3 regions of the Streptomyces sp. NPDC055103 genome follow, and region 2 is predicted to be linked to each of the others. Evidence: predicted binding sites of a transcription regulator. Region 2 holds the regulator's gene; each other region holds the start of a gene.
What was found. The regulator HrcA, encoded in region 2, represses chaperone genes, less so after heat shock. The targets are predictions, from matches to a motif close to TTNGCACTCNGNNNNNCNGAGTGCNAA.

Region 1: groES (co-chaperone GroES) is a predicted target of HrcA. The motif match lies at 2,324-2,350, and genes of this name have one in related genera.
Region 3: groL (chaperonin GroEL) is a predicted target of HrcA. The motif match lies at 1,429-1,455, and genes of this name have one in related genera.

What each region holds. Positions count from the first base shown of each region.
Region 1 covers NZ_JBSGTX010000002.1:35,144-38,393, forward strand. Annotated here, with positions in the region: gene ACWFR1_RS02020 (ester cyclase) at 1-8, shown strand, start outside; gene groL (chaperonin GroEL) at 123-1,751, opposite strand; gene groES (co-chaperone GroES) at 1,871-2,179, opposite strand; partial or broken gene ACWFR1_RS02035 (polysaccharide deacetylase family protein) at 2,420-2,539, opposite strand; gene ACWFR1_RS02040 (polysaccharide deacetylase family protein) at 2,590-3,250, opposite strand, start outside.
Region 2 covers NZ_JBSGTX010000004.1:192,539-195,788, forward strand. Annotated here, with positions in the region: gene ACWFR1_RS04945 (MBL fold metallo-hydrolase) at 1-660, opposite strand, end outside; gene hrcA (heat-inducible transcriptional repressor HrcA) at 818-1,837, shown strand; gene dnaJ (molecular chaperone DnaJ) at 1,838-2,977, shown strand; gene ACWFR1_RS04960 (nitronate monooxygenase) at 3,205-3,250, shown strand, end outside.
Region 3 covers NZ_JBSGTX010000003.1:152,734-155,983, reverse strand. Annotated here, with positions in the region: gene thrC (threonine synthase) at 1-350, shown strand, start outside; gene ACWFR1_RS03810 (MoaD/ThiS family protein) at 364-642, shown strand; gene ACWFR1_RS03805 (cold-shock protein) at 1,050-1,253, shown strand; gene groL (chaperonin GroEL) at 1,622-3,250, shown strand.

The sequences.
Region 1 (3,250 bases), on a different contig from region 2:
AGACATAGGAGCGGGCGGAAAGCACGAGGCCCGGTGCCCCCGCGACGGGGGCACCGGGCCTCAGCTCTGAGCTCTGAGCTCTCAGCTCTCAGCTCTCAGCTACGAGCTACGAGCTACGAGCCTCAGTGGGAGTGACCGTGGCCGTGGCCGTGGCCCGCGTCCGCCGGCTCCTCTTCCTTCTTCTCCACCACGAGGGTCTCGGTGGTGAGGAGGAGGGAGGCGATCGAGGCGGCGTTCTCCAGGGCGGAGCGCGTCACCTTCACCGGGTCGATGACGCCGGCCTTGACCAGGTCGCCGTACTCGCCGGTCGCGGCGTTGAAGCCCTGGCCCTTGTCGAGCTCCGCCACCTTCGAGGTGATGACGTAGCCCTCGAGGCCGGCGTTCTCGGCGATCCAGCGCAGCGGCTCGACGGCGGCGCGGCGGACGACCGCGACACCCGTGGCCTCGTCGCCGGTCTTGCCGAGGTTGCCCTCGAGGACCTTGACGGCGTGGACCAGAGCGGAGCCACCACCGGAGACGATGCCCTCCTCGACCGCGGCGCGGGTCGCGGAGATGGCGTCCTCCAGACGGTGCTTCTTCTCCTTGAGCTCCACCTCGGTGGCGGCGCCGACCTTGATCACGCACACGCCGCCGGCCAGCTTCGCGAGGCGCTCCTGGAGCTTCTCGCGGTCCCAGTCGGAGTCCGTGGACTCGATCTCGGCCTTGATCTGGTTGACACGGCCCGCGAGCTCGTCGGCGTTGCCGCCGCCCTCGACGATGGTGGTGTCGTCCTTGGTGATCGTCACGCGGCGGGCGGTGCCCAGCACGTCCAGACCGGCCTGGTCGAGCTTGAGGCCGACCTCCTCGGCGATGACGGTGGCACCGGTGAGGGTGGCCATGTCGCCGAGCATCGCCTTGCGGCGGTCGCCGAAGCCCGGGGCCTTGACGGCCACGGCGTTGAAGGTGCCACGGATCTTGTTCACGACCAGGGTCGACAGGGCCTCGCCCTCGACGTCCTCGGCGATGATCAGCAGCGGCTTGCTGGCGCCGGCCTGGATGACCTTCTCGAGGATCGGGAGCAGGTCCTGGATCGAGGAGATCTTGCCCTGGTTGATCAGGATGTACGGGTCGTCGAGGACGGCCTCCATACGCTCCTGGTCGGTGACCATGTACGGGGACAGGTAGCCCTTGTCGAAGGCCATGCCCTCGGTGAAGTCGAGCTCCAGGCCGAAGGTGTTGGACTCCTCGACGGTGATGACACCGTCCTTGCCGACCTTGTCCATCGCCTCGGCGATGAGCTCGCCGACCTGCTGGTCCTGCGCGGAGAGCGCGGCGACGGCGGCGATGTCGGACTTGTCCTCGATCGGGCGCGCGGTGGCGAGGAGCTCCTCGGAGACGGCCTTGACGGCGGCGTCGATGCCCTTCTTCAGGGCGGCCGGGGAGGCGCCGGCGGCGACGTTGCGCAGACCCTCGCGGACCAGGGCCTGGGCGAGCACGGTGGCGGTGGTGGTGCCGTCACCCGCGATGTCGTTGGTCTTGGTCGCCACCTCCTTCACCAGCTGGGCGCCGAGGTTCTCGTACGGGTCGTCGAGCTCGACCTCGCGGGCGATCGTGACACCGTCGTTGGTGATGGTGGGGGCGCCGAACTTCTTGTCGATGACGACGTTGCGGCCCTTGGGGCCGATCGTCACCTTCACCGTGTCGGCAAGCTTGTTGACGCCGCGCTCAAGGGCGCGACGGGCGTCCTCGTCGAACTTCAGGATCTTCGCCATGGGAGCGGTTCAGCCCTCTCGGAATGGGGTGGAAACGAACTGCGCCCCCGGACGCCCTGTGCGGGGTCAAGGGGCGCAGCTCAAAGCATCTGCTTCAGATACTTCAGGTACTCGGTGAATTACTTCTCGATGATCGCGAGCACGTCGCGAGCCGAGAGGACGAGGAACTCCTCGCCGTTGTACTTCACCTCGGTGCCGCCGTACTTGCTGTAGAGCACGACGTCGCCGACCTGAACGTCGAGCGGCAGGCGCTCGCCGTTCTCGAAGCGGCCCGGGCCCACGGCGAGAACAGCACCCTCCTGGGGCTTCTCCTTCGCGGTGTCCGGGATGACCAGGCCAGAGGCGGTGGTCTGCTCGGCGTCGAGCGGCTGGACCACAATGCGGTCCTCGAGCGGCTTGATGGCAACCTTGGAGCTGGTGGTCGTCACGATCCGACCTCCCCCTTCGGAGATTACGGGGTCAACTGTCTGAGGTGGCGACCAGGTGGATCCGTCGTCGCGGGTGCCGGACCTGCCTGTCGCTGTGTTGGCACTCTCCAGTGGGGAGTGCCAGAGCCGAGACTATGACCGCGATTAGCACTCGGTCAAGCGGAGTGCCAATTCCGTGCCGTCGCGCGTCGTTCCGGTACACCTTTCGGCCACCGCGTCGGCCACGGTCGCCGTCTCCCGAGGGCCCATCCGCTCCGCCGCCTTCCGCCCCAGCCGCTCGATCGGGTCGACCGACGAGGCACAGCCGGAGAGGGTGAGCAGCGCGCCGGCCAGCGCGGCGCCCGCGATCACCGTACGGATCCGTGCCGCACGGACCCGTCCCGCACCGAGCCCTCTCGCAGGTAGCCCTCTCACACGTAGTCCTCGAGCTTCGCGACCGCGTACCCCTTGGCCGTGATCACGTTCATCACCCGCCGGATCATGTCCGGCATCGTGCCCTTCCAGTCGCCCTTGCCCCGGAAGTGCGTGAGCACGATGTCGCCGGGGTGCAGGTCCCGGTCCCACTCGCGCCACTCCATGTGGTCCGGGAAGGCCTCCGAGGCCCACAGCGGGACCGCCTTGACCCCGCAGGACTTCGCCGCGCGCAGCGTGTTCTCGTTGTAGTTGCCGTACGGCGGGCGGAAGAGCGGGGGCCGCTTGCCATACCGTTTCTCGATGACGTCCTGCATCCCGCAGATCTCACGCTTCTGCTGCGCGTACGACAGTCCGGGCAGGTAGCGGTGGTTGAGCGTGTGGTTGTGGAGGGAGACCCCGCCCTCCTGCGACTTCTGCATCCGCGCGAAGTAGCCGTAGTCGTCCTTGACGACGTAGTCGCTGAGGAAGGCGCTGTACGGGATCCGGAGGTCCTTCATCATCCGCAGCAGCTCGGGGTCCTTCTCCGCGCCGTCGTCGATCGTCAGGAAGACGACCTTCTGCTTGGTCGGCACGGTGGTGAAGACGGGCGGCAGGCCCTCGCCGTCCGTCTCGAAGCCCTTGCGGGTGGTGATCCTCGGCTTGGCCTTCGGCGGGGCC
Region 2 (3,250 bases):
CCCGTGGCCCGGTACGTACACCGCGTCCTCGCCGCCGAGCGACAGCAGCCGGTCCAGGGCGTCCGGCCAGCGGGACGGGATCGCGTCCGGTCCGGCCTGCGGCTCGCCCGACTCCTCCACCAGGTCGCCGCAGAAGACGATCTCGCGGTCCCCGGGGACGCAGAGCGCCAGGTCGTGGCCCGTGTGGCCGGGGCCGACGTTCGCCAGGAGTACCTGCCGGCCGCCCAGGTCGAGCGTCCATTCGCCGGAGACCACGTGCCGCGGGGCCACGAGGGCGTCCGCCGCCTCCGTCGCCGCCCGCTCGTCGACCCCTTGCGTCACGGCGTCCTCGCGCAGGTCCTCCCGGTCCCGCGTCCGGCTCAGCAGCTCGTCCACCCCCACCGCGCCGAAAACCTCCGCGCCGGCGAAGACCGCGGTGCCGAAGACATGGTCGAAGTGCGGGTGACTCAGTGCGATGTGCGTCACTCTTCGGCCGCCCGTCAGCCCCTCGATCTGGGTCCGCAGCTCCGCTCCCTCCGCGAGCGTCGAGCCCGTGTCGTACAGCAGGAGCGCCTTCGCCCCCACGACCAGGCCCACCGTGGCGTCCCAGCCGGGCAGTCGGCGTCTGCCCACTCCGTCCGCCAACCGCTCCCAGCCGTACGCTTCCCAATCAACGTCCATGGGGCGACGCTAGCGGGTGCGCCCCCGCCTCCTTGCCAGGAGCGTTGTCCGCCGCCGTACACTGGCCGGGGGATTGCTGGCACTCGGGCAGGGTGAGTGCCAAAACCGGAGTAACCGGAGCATCCGGAACGACGACGACAGCTGGAGGTGCGCACGAATGCTCAGCGAACGCAGACTCGAGGTGCTGCGCGCCATCGTCCAGGACTACGTCGGGACGGAGGAGCCCGTCGGCTCCAAGGCGCTCACCGAGCGCCACAAGCTCGGCGTCTCACCGGCCACGGTCCGCAACGACATGGCCGTGCTGGAGGAGGAGGGGTTCATCGCCCAGCCTCACACCAGCGCCGGGCGCATCCCGACCGACAAGGGCTACCGGCTCTTCGTCGACCGGCTCGCCGGCGTCAAGCCGCTGTCGACGCCCGAGCGGCGCGCGATCCACAACTTCCTGGACGGTGCCGTCGACCTCGACGACGTCGTCGGGCGTACGGTGCGGCTGCTCGCGCAGCTGACCCGGCAGGTCGCCGTCGTGCAGTACCCCTCGCTGACCCGCTCGACCGTCCGTCACGTGGAGCTGCTCGCGCTGGCCCCGGCCCGCCTGATGCTCGTGCTCATCACGGACACCGGCCGCGTCGAGCAGCGTGTCATCGACTGCCCCGCGCCCTTCGGCGAGACCTCCGTCGCCGACCTGCGGGCCCGGCTCAACAGCCGGGTCGTCGGACGCCGGTTCGCCGACGTGCCGCAGCTGGTGCAGGACCTCCCCGAGTCCTTCGAGGAGATCGAGGACCGCGCCACGGTCTCGACCGTGCTCGCGACCCTCCTCGAAACGCTCGTGGAGGAGCACGAGGAGCGGCTGATGATCGGCGGCACCGCCAATCTCACCCGCTTCGGACACGACTTTCCCCTGATGATCAGGCCCGTCCTGGAAGCTCTGGAGGAGCAGGTCGTGCTCCTCAAGCTGCTCGGCGAGGCCAAGGAATCGGGCATGACCGTACGCATCGGGCACGAGAACGCCCACGAGGGGCTGAGCTCCACGTCCGTCGTCTCGGTCGGCTACGGTTCGGGCGGCGAAGCAGTCGCCAAACTCGGCGTGGTCGGACCGACCCGCATGGACTACCCCGGAACGATGGGAGCGGTACGCGCAGTGGCACGTTACGTCGGACAGATCCTGGCGGAGTCGTAAGTGGCCACGGACTACTACGCCGTACTCGGCGTGCGCCGCGACGCTTCCCAGGACGAGATCAAGAAGGCCTTCCGGAGGCTCGCGCGCGAGCTGCACCCGGACGTCAATCCCGATCCGAAGACGCAGGAACGCTTCAAGGAGATCAACGCCGCCTACGAGGTCCTCTCGGACGCGCAGAAGAAGCAGGTCTACGACCTGGGCGGCGACCCGCTCTCGGCCTCCGGCGGCGGTGGCGCGGGTGGCTTCGGAGCGGGTGGCTTCGGCAACTTCTCCGACATCATGGACGCCTTCTTCGGCACGGCCTCGCAGCGCGGTCCGCGCTCGCGGACCCGCCGCGGCCAGGACGCCATGATCCGCCTGGAGATCGACCTCAACGAGGCGGCCTTCGGCACCACCAAGGACATCCAGGTCGACACGGCCGTCGTCTGCACCACCTGTTCGGGTGAGGGTGCCGCTCCCGGCACCTCCGCGCAGACGTGCGACATGTGCCGCGGCCGTGGCGAGGTCTCGCAGGTCACCCGGTCCTTCCTGGGCCAGGTCATGACCTCCCGGCCCTGCCCGCAGTGTCAGGGCTTCGGCACCGTCGTCCCGACCCCGTGCCCCGAGTGCGCGGGCGACGGCCGGGTCCGCTCCCGTCGCACCCTCACCGTCAAGATCCCGGCCGGTGTCGACAACGGCACCCGGATCCAGCTCGCTGGCGAGGGCGAGGTCGGCCCCGGCGGTGGTCCGGCTGGCGACCTGTACGTCGAGATCCACGAGATCCCGCACGACACGTTCCAGCGGCGCGGCGACGACCTGCACTGCACGGTGACCATCCCGATGACGGCGGGCGCGCTCGGCACGAAGGTGCCGCTGCAGACCCTCGACGGCATCGAGGAGATCGACATCCGACCGGGCACGCAGTCCGGCCAGTCGGTCCCGCTGCACGGCCGGGGCATCACGCACCTGCGGGGCAACGGCCGGGGCGACCTGATCGTGCACGTCGAGGTGCAGACCCCGGGCAAGCTCGACGCGGAGCAGGAGCGGCTCCTGCGCGAGCTGGCCAAGCTGCGCGGCGAGGAGCGGCCCACCGGTCAGTTCCAGCCGGGGCAGCAGGGCCTGTTCTCACGTCTGAAGGACGCTTTCAACGGGCGGAGCTGATCGGGTGGGCCTGATCGGGCGGATCCGCCGGCGGATCAGGCCGGCAGCCCTGATCGGCAGCCCTGATCGGCAGCCCTGATCGGCAGCCCTGATCGGGCGACAGCGTGACGGTGGGAAGGGGCGGGACGGCGATGAGTCGCCCCGCCCCTTCCCGTTTCCAGAGGCCTGTGTTCCGGGACCTGACGTACCGATTCGGCCGCGCCGCACCGTCATGAAACGATGCCCGTATGTCCACCACCGCACTGAACGATCTCTTTCGGTATCCGATCGTGC
Region 3 (3,250 bases), on a different contig from region 2:
CGATCGCCAAGTCGCTCGCGATCGGCAACCCGGCCGACGGCCCGTACGTCCTCGACATCGCCCGTCGCACCGGTGGCGCCGTGGAGGACGTGAACGACGAGCAGGTCGTGGACGCGATCAGGCTGCTCGCCCAGACCGAGGGCATCTTCGCCGAGACGGCGGGCGGCGTGACCGTCGGCGTCACGAAGAAGCTCGTCGAGGCCGGTCTGATCGACCCGGAGCTCACCACCGTCGTGCTGAACACCGGCGACGGCCTCAAGACGCTGGACGCCGTGGCCGAGGGCTCGCAGGCGACCGCCACCATCCGCCCCAGCCTGGACGCGTTCCGCGCCGCGGGCCTGGCTCTCTGAGAGGTACGAAGACATGGCCGTGAACGTCCGCATCCCCACCATCCTCCGCACCTACACGGGCGGGCAGTCCGAGGTCCCGGCCGAGGGCGCGACCCTCGCCGAGGTCATCGCGGACCTGGAGAAGAACCACACGGGCATCGCCGCCCGCGTCCTGGACGACCAGGGCAAGCTGCGCCGCTTCGTCAACGTCTACGTGAACGACGACGACGTGCGCTTCGAGCAGGGTCTGGAGACGGCCACCCCGGCCGGCGCGGGCGTCTCGATCATCCCGGCGGTCGCCGGAGGCTGCTGAGCCCCCACGGCTGACCTGTTGTCCCGTCTTTCTTGAATTGCCCCTTCCGCGCCATAAAGCGGAGGGGGCAATTCTGCATGGTTGAACGGGGTAGAGTTGGGGAAGTCCCCTCCGCTGCTCATGCCGGACGCATATGAGAATGCGTCCCTGTGCGTCAGGAAGCAGCCAAAGTGTCTGCGCGTTGTGTACGTTCTGCGCGTTTTGCCGGGCCCGACTTGCCCCGGAACTCCAGGGATTCTCCCTAATTCCCCTTTCCGTCGTGCCCAGAATTCTCGCTCGATTGACCTGTTGCAGAGGGCAGTTGGGCAGATACATTCAGCGGCGGTCGACGCGTTCCGGCGCAGGGTCTGACCCCGGGTCCGCGAAGTGCGGTTCCCGCGCAAGGGCCAGTAATAGGGGAGTTAGGCATGGCTCAGGGCACCGTCAAGTGGTTCAACGCGGAGAAGGGCTACGGCTTCATCGCGGTCGACGGTGGTGCGGATGTTTTCGTCCACTACAGCGCGATCCAGATGGATGGCTACCGCAGCCTCGAAGAGGGGCAGCGGGTCGAGTTCGAGATTTCGCAGGGCCAGAAGGGTCCGCAGGCGGACATGGTCAAGCTCGCCGTCTGAGCGCGGCGCGATCGGCCACCGACGCAACGCCGTCGAGGGGCCCGCATCCCTGAGGGGAAGCGGGCCCCTCGCGCGTTCCCCGACGCCCGGGAGGGCCGGCGGGGAGAGGGGTGGGAGGCCCGGCGGGAAGGCGGCCGGAAGCCCGGTGCGAAGGTGGCCCGAAACCTGAGAGTCGCTTGCACTCTCCTAGGGCGAGTGCTAATCATTGGCGTTAGCACTCGGAAGGTGAGAGTGCTACGAGGATCGGGCAGACGAGGTCGCCGGCCGGGTGGGGCAAGGAACCACGCGGAGCACCGGAGGCCGTCCGTCGCGGGCGTCGGCGCGGTCCTGGAGCGTTATCCACCCCATGTCCGGGAGGACCACTTCACATGGCCAAGATCATCGCGTTCGACGAGGAGGCCCGGCGCGGTCTCGAGCGCGGCATGAACCAGCTCGCTGACGCCGTCAAGGTCACCCTCGGCCCCAAGGGTCGCAACGTCGTCCTCGAGAAGAAGTGGGGCGCCCCCACGATCACCAACGATGGTGTCTCCATCGCCAAGGAGATCGAGCTCGAGGACCCGTACGAGAAGATCGGCGCCGAGCTGGTCAAGGAAGTCGCCAAGAAGACGGACGACGTCGCCGGCGACGGTACGACCACCGCCACCGTTCTCGCCCAGGCGCTCGTCCGCGAGGGCCTCCGCAACGTCGCCGCCGGTGCCAACCCCATGGCCCTCAAGCGCGGCATCGAGAAGGCCGTCGAGGCCGTCTCCGGCGCCCTCCTCGAGCAGGCGAAGGATGTCGAGACCAAGGAGCAGATCGCTTCGACGGCCTCCATCTCCGCCGCCGACACCCAGATCGGCGAGCTCATCGCCGAGGCGATGGACAAGGTCGGCAAGGAAGGCGTCATCACCGTCGAGGAGTCGCAGACCTTCGGTCTGGAGCTCGAGCTCACCGAGGGCATGCGCTTCGACAAGGGCTACATCTCGGCGTACTTCGCCACCGACATGGAGCGTATGGAGGCGTCGCTCGACGACCCGTACCTCCTGATCGTCAACTCCAAGATCTCTTCGGTGAAGGACCTGCTCCCGCTCCTGGAGAAGGTCATGCAGTCGGGCAAGCCGCTGCTGATCATCGCCGAGGACGTCGAGGGCGAGGCCCTGTCGACCCTGGTCGTCAACAAGATCCGCGGCACCTTCAAGTCCGTCGCGGTGAAGGCCCCGGGCTTCGGCGACCGTCGTAAGGCCATGCTGAACGACATCGCCATCCTCACCGGCGGCACGGTCATCTCCGAGGAGGTCGGCCTCAAGCTGGAGAACGCGGGCCTCGACCTGCTGGGCCGCGCCCGCAAGGTCGTCATCACCAAGGACGAGACCACCATCGTCGACGGTGCCGGTGACAGCGAGCAGGTCGCCGGTCGCGTGAACCAGATCCGCGCCGAGATCGAGAACAGCGACTCGGACTACGACCGCGAGAAGCTCCAGGAGCGCCTCGCGAAGCTGGCCGGCGGCGTGGCCGTCATCAAGGCCGGCGCCGCGACCGAGGTCGAGCTCAAGGAGCGCAAGCACCGCATCGAGGACGCCGTTCGCAACGCGAAGGCGGCCGTCGAGGAGGGCATCGTCGCCGGTGGCGGCGTGGCCCTGCTCCAGGCTTCCTCGGTCTTCGAGAAGCTTGAGGCGGACCTGTCGGGCGACGAGGCCACCGGTGCCAACATCGTCAAGCTGGCCCTTGAGGCCCCGCTGAAGCAGATCGCGGTCAACGCCGGCCTCGAGGGCGGCGTCGTGGCGGAGAAGGTCCGCAACCTGCCCGTCGGCCACGGCCTGAACGCCGCGACCAACGAGTACGTCGACCTCATCGCCGAGGGCATCATCGACCCGGCGAAGGTCACGCGCTCCGCGCTGCAGAACGCCGCGTCGATCGCCGCGCTGTTCCTCACCACCGAGGCCGTCATCGCCGACAAGCCGGAGAAGGCGTCCGCGCCGGCCGGCGGCGGCATGCCGGGCGGTGACATGGACTTCTGA